One region of the Hahella chejuensis KCTC 2396 genome, then DNA from elsewhere that is predicted to be linked to it. Evidence: predicted binding sites of a transcription regulator. Region 1 holds the regulator's gene; each other region holds the start of a gene.
The links. Region 1 encodes FNR, which switches genes on or off when oxygen is low (the NO sensors DNR and NnrR bind a similar motif). Its sites were predicted from a motif close to TTGATNTANATCAA; they were not measured.
Positions count from the first base shown of each region.

Region 1 (3,279 bases):
AGGGAGCTGCAAGCTGGAGACTCTATTGGCTATGGCGCCGCCTGGACTGCGGACGCCCCAACGCGAATGGGAGTGGTCGCGGTGGGATACGGCGATGGTTATCCAAGGCAGATGCAGAATGGGGCTCCTGTCGCCGTGTGCGGTAAGCGGACAAAAATTATTGGGCGTGTATCCATGGATATGTTGACGGTGGATATCTCCCATATTCCAGAGGCTCGCATTGGGTCTGAAGTGGAGTTGTGGGGCGGGACTGTTTCCGCGGATGAGGTTGCAGGATATGCGTCAACAATCTCCTATACTTTATTTACGGGTATGACCTCGCGGGTTCCCAGAGTATATATTAATCGTTCGGAAGTAGTTTAAGGCGCTGCGTTGGCGGGGGCTCTCGAGGGAGGCTTTGGCGCGGCCTACGGGATGTAAGGCGGGGGAACCCCGATGCGCAGGGTTTGCTAAAATCCCGTCAAGCAGCCAATATTGTAAACATAATATCTTCAGGCGGCCCCGTATTCTGGGGGCTGCCAAAGGCCACGAGATGCATTTAAGGGGTACATGAGTGATTGTTTGTGTGACGGGAATCGATTCGCCATTAGGTAAGGCTATAGCTCAGCGTTTGCAGCAGAGCGGTATAGTGGTGGAGGGCGTCCCCTACGAACAGTTTCTGATGACCAATGATGCGATCGTGCGGGGAATGAAGTCGATGCCGTCAGCGGACTTTGTCGTTCATGCTGCGGAGATGAGCGATTTGTTCAAAGCGGAGCAGCACCCGGACCTGGCGTATCAGGTTAACGTGTCCGCTTGTGCGGCGGTTGCGGAGGTTGCGGACTTATGGAAGGCGCCGATTGTTCATCTTTCCAGTCATCTTGTTTTCGACGGCGTCAAAAAGAATCCTTATATTTCCGCCAACAAAGGGCGTCCTCTCTCTGTGTATGGGCGGACAAAGTTGCAGAGTGAGCAATGGCTTCAGGAAAACTATAGCAAGCATCTGATCTTGAGGGTTGGTTGGTTGCTGGAGGCGGGCGCTCAAGGCTGGTTGCAGACCATGCTTTCGGCATTGTCGTCAGGCAAGCGTCTTAACGCCAGTACCGATATGCAGCTGACCCCTGTTGCGGTGGATGATGTGGCGAGAGTGGTGGACGCTGTTATCAAACAGTTAAGCTGTAACATCTCCGTATGGGGTGTTTACCATTATGCTGGCGCTGAAGCGGTCACCCACTATGAATTGTTGAAGGCGATTGTGTTGCAGGCCTTTGGCCAGGAGGAAATGCTACAGGCTCTGATCGAGAAGAAGGGCGCTGATGTCTTGCCTGGAGTGGCGCTTCCCGCGAATGGGGCGTTGGGCTGCATCAAGCTGCGCAACACCTTTGGCGTCAAACAGCTTCCCTGGCGTCGCTACCTGCCTGCACTGATTGAGCAATGCCAGCAACGTGGGGGCGTGAAGCCCGCTGAAAACTGCTTGGAAGAGAGCCGTTAACGGCCGTTAACGGCGGACTCTTTTTGGTGTTCCAGACACTTAGTGTCGTGGCGGAGAACTTTCTGTAGCTCTTCCAATTGCAAAATCTGAACTTCCCTTCCTTGGACCTTAATAATGCCGTTGTTCTGGAAGCGGGTAATAACCCGACTCACAGTTTCGACCGCCAAACCTAAATAGTTGCCTATATCGCTGCGAGGCATGGGGAGCCTGAAGTTTGTGCCGGACAGGCGACGACGGCTGAAGCGAGTTGATAAGGACAATAGCAGCGAGGCTATGCGCTCTTCCGCAGAGTTTTTGCTCAGTAGCATAGTAAGCTGCCTGCTTTCCTGAATTTCTTTACTCATCAGCGAGAAAAAGTGGTGCTGCAGGCTGGGAATGTCTGAGGCTAAGTCTTCAAATTTTTCCAAAGGAATTTCGCACACGCTAGTGCGTTCGAGAGCGACGGCGGAGCAGGAGTATTTTTCCATGCTAACGCTGTCCAGCCCGATAATCTCACCTGGCAGGTAGAAGCCGGTTACCTGCTCCTCGCCTTCCTCAGATACGGTGAATGTTTTGATTGCGCCGCTACGAACGGCGAAGCAGGAGCGAAATGGCGTATGCTGCTCAAAGATATATTCACCGCGATTGAGCATTTTGCCCTGGCGAATGATTTCTTCCAGGCGATCAATGTCTTCAGCCCCGACCGCTATTGGAATGCAAAGTTTGCTCAAGTTACATTCATGGCAGCCCCTGTGTAAGCTAAAAGGAGAGGAGGTTGCTATATGCTTGCTTTCCATCGGTCGCCTCGTGGCTGAATGAGTGAAACTGCTTAAAGAGGCTTCTAGGATAGCCAATAGCCATTTAAAAGCAAATCCCCACAGCAGGAAATTTACAGGGAAAACCTACGCTCGCCGTTGTTTCTACATAGCTTTCACCTTTTGTTACAACTGTGTCTGAGTGTAACGAATTGCTCTTGCCGGGAGTCCTCCGTTGTCCAGGATTTTGTAGTAGTCATCCAGCTGGGTGGCGTTGCGCAACTGGTAGTGGGGCGTGTAAGAGAATGCGCCCAACCCGACGCCATGCAGACAACTGACGCCTTGGCTTATTAAGCCTGTCCAGGGTAGCGCGAAAAAGTCCTGGGTGATCGGAATAAACGATGCGGACTTAATGCGTCGCTTGAAATCTTTTAGCGCTGTTTCCAGGCTAGGTGTGCTGGTGAACTCTGGTTTATGGCTGGAAAGAAGGATGCCCTGCGGTCTTTCCGTCAGAATTTCCTCAAGATGCTGGGACAGTGCGGAGAATGTGATGGGTGACACTTTCAGACGCAGATAGACGGCTTTAAAGTCGAATGCCCTAATGGTTTGTAGCCAATCCTTAAGGTCCTCAATAGGACAGGACTGCGCATATTCACCGGGATCATTGATGCAGATGATGTTAAAGCCCAACCCTTTGATCAGGGCTAGCGCTTCCTCTGAGTCTGGACGAGCGTCCAACTCGATGACATGACGGGCATCGGCGCCGAAGTTCAGCTTGAACTCCCGCCCTAAATAGTACATGACCTGCGTTTGCGCTGCGGGAGTAAGCTGGCGCACCAGATCGCCGAACCAATGCAGGTACTTAACCTGGCAACCGGCAGGAAGGCTTTGCTTGAGTAGTCTCACTTCCTTTACGACATAGTCGATGTACTTCTGCAGATTTGCGCTCATGGATGGAAGTCGGCGGGTATAATTTTCCGCGCTTACGAGTGTGGTGAAGCAGGGCGCTTGAACGCTCAATGCGAACCCGCCTTCATAGTATCGAGCCAGAGAGCTGTTGCGATAGTCCGCATC
Region 1 covers NC_007645.1:1,741,868-1,745,146, forward strand. Annotated here, with positions in the region: gene alr (alanine racemase) at 1-363, shown strand, start outside; gene HCH_RS07765 (SDR family oxidoreductase) at 566-1,471, shown strand; gene fnr (fumarate/nitrate reduction transcriptional regulator Fnr) at 1,468-2,247, opposite strand; gene HCH_RS07775 (coproporphyrinogen III oxidase) at 2,392-3,279, opposite strand, start outside.

Region 2 (3,279 bases), 910 kb from region 1:
TATTGACTTCGTAAATTACTTATATGTCAAAAGCCATTTGGCGCTTGATTTTTGATCTAAATCCTTCAATATGCACGCCATTTTTAGCACTAGGTAAACTTTAATGCAGTCGTTCAGAAAGATTTGTTTCTTACTTGTCACACTTACCGCATTCGGCGCAGGCCTGGCTCGCGCGGAAATATCGAGCATGGACCAGGCTCTGGACATCGCCGGTCAACAAAGAATGTTGAGCCAAAGAATTGTTAAAGCATATTTATTGATTGGTCAGGATATTCTTCCCGACAAATCCGCAATTCAATTACATGACAGTGTGGCGCAATTTGAATCTCAACTGACCGACCTGGAAGGCTATTTAAAAGCGGGTGAAATGGCGCGGGATTTGAAATCCGTACGTAAAGAGTGGGCCGCATTCCGTAAGCTGGCGACCGCCGCTCCCAACCAGGAAAATGCGGCGAAGTTGATCGAGCAAAGTGAAGAGCTTCTGAGTCTGACTCAGGGCGTCACCAGCAACCTGGAAAAACAAGTCGCCAGCACCAAAGGTCATTTGATCAATATTTCCAACGAACAAGGCATGTTGTCCCAGAAAATCGCCATGTACTACTCCGCTATGAGTTGGAATCTGGGCGTCGCCGATCTGGAAAACGATTTTAAAGCCGCCGTCAAAAAATACGACTCCGGCTTGAGCGAGCTGCGCAAAGCGGACGCCAACAGCGAAGAGATCAACAAAGCGCTGGATAAAGTTATTTCACAGTGGTCCTTCTCTCACTCTGGTTTCGAGAAAATGGACGGACAGGACTTCGTGCCTTTCGTTATCGCTATGACCACTGAAAGTATGTTGAAAAGCATGCGCAAGATTTCCGACATGTACGCAGGTCTGAAAAGCTGATCCGCAAGGATTGAACCCTTAAACCGAGTACCCGATTTATTCGTCTTCTTCGTTTAGTGCGGCGCAAGCCGCACTCTTTTTTTCCGCTTATTCAGCCTCTTTTTCCCTCTTGCAGTCAGCCGGCGCAGTTCGCCATACCTCCTCCCTTCCATCCTCCTCCGCAGAGTGACTCATTCTCCCTTTCCCCCCTGGTTCTGACAGTTTTCTCCCTCTTCCCAGAATCGCTCTTTGTCTATACCCCAAAATTTCCGGTTCATTTGGCGCCTAACTTGCGCCAGATCAGCGATGCGTTAACTACCTATCCAGTTATCACGCCGTAACCATCTGATATTTATGGAATTTAAATTAGACTGCACCAGATTGAATCACATGAGGTAAATGCATATGCGCCATATAAGGAACTTGAGTCTGCTTCTTTTCTCCCTGTTTGCACTATCCTGGAGCCACATTGCCACCGCAGACATTACCGACCTGGACGAAGCCATTAACAAGGCTGGGCGCCAACGTATGCTGAGTCAGCGAATCGTAAAGTCCTACCTGCTCATAGGTCAGGATATTCAGCCGGATAAGTCCTCAAGCCAGCTCACAGAAAGCGTCGCCTTATTTGAGCAGCAATTGGGAGAACTGGAGTCCTACACCAAGACGCCGCAAATATCTGGACAGCTAAAGTCCGTGCGCAAGGAGTGGAAGGAGTTCCGCAAGTTGGCGACGGAGAAACCTTCAAAAGACAAAGCCGTTGAACTGATCAGCGCTGGAGAGCGCGTTCTCGCTCTCAGCAACAAAGTCGTGCAGTCACTGGAGCAGCAGTCGGGGAATCCCAAAAATAAAATGATCAACCTCGCCGGACGTCAACGGATGTTGTCCCAGCGCATCGCGCTCTATTACTCCGCGCTGAGCTGGAATCTGGATCAGGCGGATCTGCAAAGAAGCTTCGCCCAGGCGGTCCAGGAATATGACGAGGCGTTACATGAGCTCCGTCAGGCGAAAATCAACAGCCAGGACATCAACGCCGCGTTGGACAAAGTGATTTCCCAGTGGAGCTTCTCCCGCTCCGGATTCCAATTGATGCAGGGCCAAAGTTTTGTACCTTTCATCATCGCCACCACCACAGAAGGCATGCTGAAGAATATGGAGACCATCACAGGTCTTTATGAAAGCCTGCAAAGCTGAATATCCGTCCATTCTCTGGCGCAGCTGAATGCTGCGCCTTCTCTGAACCGCTTTCTGATAGAACAGGTTTTCGATAGGATCACACATGAGCCTCCTTGATCCCGTCACGTCACGAACGTTTCGGCGCCAATGTGGACATCTATTTCTGCTGCGAAGTAATCCTGCCCCATGAAAAAATTCAGAAGACGCATCGCTTTCGCCTCAGGCGCACTGGTTCTTGCTCTCGCGGCAGTGTGGGGCGCAGGAGGGGCGTTATCCGCGTCCGTTAATCACCACATCGCTCCACCGCCGCCGGCGCTCAATGCGCAAACAGTGCAGTTTGACGGCGTCAGCGGCTGGTATGCGCCTGCCGCCGGCCAGCAATGCGCCCTGCTTTTACATGGCGTACGTTCTGACCGCACCAGCATGATCAAACGCGCCTTGTTCCTTCAGAAATCAGGATATTCCTCTTTGCTGATAGATCTTCAGGGCCACGGCGAAACACAGGGAGAGCAAATCACGTTTGGCTACCGGGAGTCCGACAACGTCAAGTCCGCCATCGCCTATTTACGCACGCAACGCCAATGCGCCAAGGTCGCAATCATTGGCGTCTCACTTGGCGGCGCTGCGAGTTTGTTGGGACAGTCCCCCGCATCTGCGGACGTTTATGTTCTGGAAGCCGTTTATCCGAACATCGAACAAGCCGTCAGTAATCGACTTTCGATGCGACTTGGCGCTCTGGGAGAATGGTTGACGCCATTATTGACCGCACAAATTCCTTTGCGATTGGGAGTCAGCCTGGATGAGCTGAGACCGGAATTCGCCATCAAACATATCACAGCCCCAGTCCTGATCATCACCGGAACGGAAGATCAGCACACCACCTTGACGGAGTCCCAGCATCTATTCGACAACGCTCCGGAACCCAAGTTTCTGTGGCTGGTAAAGGGCGCCCATCATCAGGATTTTCACGAGTACGCCCCGGAGGAATATGAAAGCCGGGTAACTCGCTTTCTTGAGCAAAGCCTGTATTAATCAGGCAGTCGAAGGGCGCGCTTTCCTATGAAGTAAAGGCTGTACCCGCCCTTGGCTATACATCTGCGCACTCAAGCAGTCTATTCCCTTTACCCGGTATCACAGCCTGACCAGATTAACTAATATTCATTGCACCCAGCGCCAATTGCTCAATAAACAACCGGAAAATTAATAAATACAGGAGTCATGGATATGATCAGATTCCCAGC
Region 2 covers NC_007645.1:829,320-832,598, reverse strand. Annotated here, with positions in the region: gene HCH_RS03785 (type IV pili methyl-accepting chemotaxis transducer N-terminal domain-containing protein) at 188-886, shown strand; gene HCH_RS03780 (type IV pili methyl-accepting chemotaxis transducer N-terminal domain-containing protein) at 1,271-2,056, shown strand; gene HCH_RS03775 (alpha/beta hydrolase) at 2,225-3,070, shown strand; gene HCH_RS03770 (hypothetical protein) at 3,263-3,279, shown strand, end outside.
Region 2: a site for FNR is predicted at 1,156-1,169, ahead of HCH_RS03780 (type IV pili methyl-accepting chemotaxis transducer N-terminal domain-containing protein). Genes of this name have one in related genera too.

Region 3 (3,279 bases), 3.2 Mb from region 1:
ATACAACTGTGCTCGTGCAGAATGCGGATATCCACCGGCGCGCCAAACTCCCGCGCCACCTCCACGACTTGCTCTTCCGTTTCGCAATAACGCGTATCCAGCATATTGATGCCGTAGTCGGTGAGAATCTGCCGCGACTCCGCATTGGTCAACACACGTCGCCCTGATGCGTATATCTTCTGTATGGTCTTGCGCGCACGGGAACGGTCCACTATCGGATCAGTGTAGGATTCCGGTGTTTCCCGCAGCACCCGCTGGCTGCGCTGGTGATTAACCATGTGCATGAAGGCCTTCACCGCCTTGTCCGGCGTGGAGAACGTAGGCACGCCACTATGGAAAAACGCTTCCCTGGCGTCATACACCGTGCTGTGGCCCAACCAGCAGGTGAAAATATTCAGGTGAGAGCGTTTGCCTGCTTCTATCACTGCATCCGCCACCTGCAGGCTGTCTTCGGTCAGAGACGGTGCGTACAGCACCAGCACATTGGATACATGCGGGTCGCGCCCGAGAATCTCCAACGTACGCCGGTACAGTTCCGGATTGGCGTCATAGTTGAGATCAATGGGGTTGCGGCGCGTCCAATACGGGGGTAGATGCTTGCCCAGTTCACTCACCGTTTCCGGCGACAACGAACCCAGCTCGCCATTTAAAGAAGCCAGCCGATCCACCGCCAGCACCCCTGGCCCCAAACCGTTGCTGATAATGTGCAAGGGTTCGCCCCGCACGGGCTTCATCCGGGTCAGGGTCTCCAGGGCGTCGAACATTTCATCGGCGCCGTTCACCCGCAACACCCCGGCGCGTCGGAATACCGCATCGAAGATTTTATCTCCGTCCACCACGCCCAAGGGCAGCTCCGCAGGCCGCCATTGCGATGCGGGAGTGCGGCCGCTTTTCACGGCGATCACCAACTTGCCCCGTGACACCGCCCGCACGGCGGAAATAAAACGCCGGGGCGAATGAATATTCTCCATATGCAGCAAAATCGCTTTGGTGCTGCGATCCTGGGCCAGGTAATCAATCAGGTCGTCCAGCCCGACATCAATACCGTCCCCCAGGGTGGTAAGGTGCGAAAAGCCGATGCCCCGGGTGAACGCCCAGTCGATCACCGCGCTGGCGAGAGACCCGGACTGGCCGATATAGGCGATCTTGCCCGGCAGCACTCCCATATGCATGTAGGTCGCGTTCAGATTGCTGGCCGGGGACAACATGCCAATGGTTTCCGGCCCCAAAATACGGATGCCGTACTCAGACGCGATTTCCTGTACGGAATACATCAGCGGCCGACCGCTGCGGCTATGAGTGCGCGACAGACCGCCAGTGAGGATCATCGCGGTCTTAACCTTGACGTTTCCCAGCACCCGGACAATGCGCGGCACGCTCTCCGGCGGCGTACAGATAATCGCCAGATCCGGACGAAACGGCATCTGTTGCGGGCGCTTCACGCAGGGAACGCCATGTACGTCGTGGTAGCCCTTGTCGTTCACCACCACCAACCGGCCTGAATAATCCGTGGACATCAGATTGCGCAACACCATACCGCCCAGGTTATTGGAGCGTTCTGAGGCGCCGATCACGGCGATGGACTTAGGGTTGAACAACGCTTCTAAATGTCGGGTTCCCAATCTGTATTCTCCATTTGCGTTGACAGGCTCCGGACCCGGCGACTGCGGAAACGCCGCCGATATCTAAGATACATAGACCAATACCGGCCACTTTGACAGATATCAAGATCCCCCGCTTTGACTGACTTGGCGTAATTCGACGCGCCCGCCTCAATCGAGGGCGCGGACTATAACATTCGCCCCATCACCGGTTTCAAGCGGTTATGGCTTTGCAGTAGACTAAAAGCCTCTAAAAGGAAAACAAAGATGAAAACCGCCCTTTTCTATCATAAAGACTGTACATTGCACGACATGGGCGAGGGGCATCCCGAAAGCCCCATGCGATTGCAGGCGATTATGGACCGGCTGGAACATGCCGGCATACTGCAGGAAGTGGACTTGGTCGAGCCGCAGGAAACCGACCGCGACAAGATTATCCGGGTGCATCCCTCCCGCTACGTTGAACAACTGGAAAATCTGAATCCGGACAAAGGCCGCATTATGGTCGATCCGGACACCGCCCTGATGCGTCACAGCCTGCGCGCCGCCTATCTGGCGGCGGGCTCTGCGGTAGAAGCGGCGAATATGGTGCTCAGCGGTCAGGCGAACACTGCGTTTTGCGCCGTGCGTCCACCCGGCCACCATGCGGAGCGCAGCAAGTCCATGGGCTTCTGCTTTTTCAACAATATCGCTATCGCCGCCCGTCACGCCATGGACTTTCACGGCCTGGAGCGCATCGCCATCGTGGATTTCGACGTGCATCAGGGCAACGGCACGGTAGACATCTTTCAGGACGACCCCCGGGTGCTGTTCTGCTCCAGTTTTGAATATCCACTGTACCCTTTCAGCCATCACGCGGTGGACCGCCCCAATATCATCAACACGCCGTTGGACGCCCATACCCGTGGGTTACAGTTCCGCCGCAGCGTCGAGCGGGACTGGCTCGCCCGCCTGCAGGATCACCGCCCGCAGTTGATATTGATCTCAGCGGGTTTCGACGCCCATAAAAAAGATCCGTTGGCGCATCTGGAACTGGAAGAAAGAGACTACCGCTGGATCACCCGCCTGCTGATGGATGTAGCGCGGGTTTACAGTAATGGGCGCATTGTCTCTATTCTGGAAGGGGGATATAACTTGAACGCCTTGTCCGCCAGTGTAGAAGCGCATATGGAAGGCTTGATGGGGAACTAAGCATGCTTTACGAAGGGCGACTCAACATTTGATCAGGAACTCCGTCCGATTTCGGCGGACGGAGATCCCATAAGGTTGCGGGAAGCGGTTATTCAGACCTGACTAGACCAGCCCTTTTTCCAAGGCTTCCTGACGGATGCCGTCCCAGCCGTTCTTGACCTGTTTCAGCAAACCCGCCACTTCATCCAGAATCATCGCATCATTTTGCAGGTTGGCTTCGAACAAACGACGTTCCATGTATTCGTACAATGCATCCAGACGCTCAGCGATATCGCCGCCTTTGTCTTTATCCAGAAATTCGCGCAGTCCGCCGATAATCTCGACCGCCTTGCCGATCAACCGATTCTTGCCTTCAAAATTCTTGGCCAGGATCTGCCCTTTCGCCATGGTGATGCGCTCCAGCGCCCCATCGAACAACAGTTGGATCAACTTGTGTCCATCCGCATCGACGATGCTGGTCTGACGATTCACGCTCTGATACTGATGT
Region 3 covers NC_007645.1:4,954,608-4,957,886, forward strand. Annotated here, with positions in the region: gene HCH_RS21600 (bifunctional acetate--CoA ligase family protein/GNAT family N-acetyltransferase) at 1-1,622, opposite strand, end outside; gene HCH_RS21605 (histone deacetylase family protein) at 1,869-2,792, shown strand; gene fliS (flagellar export chaperone FliS) at 2,895-3,279, opposite strand, start outside.
Region 3: a site for FNR is predicted at 1,715-1,728, ahead of HCH_RS21605 (histone deacetylase family protein). Genes of this name have one in related genera too.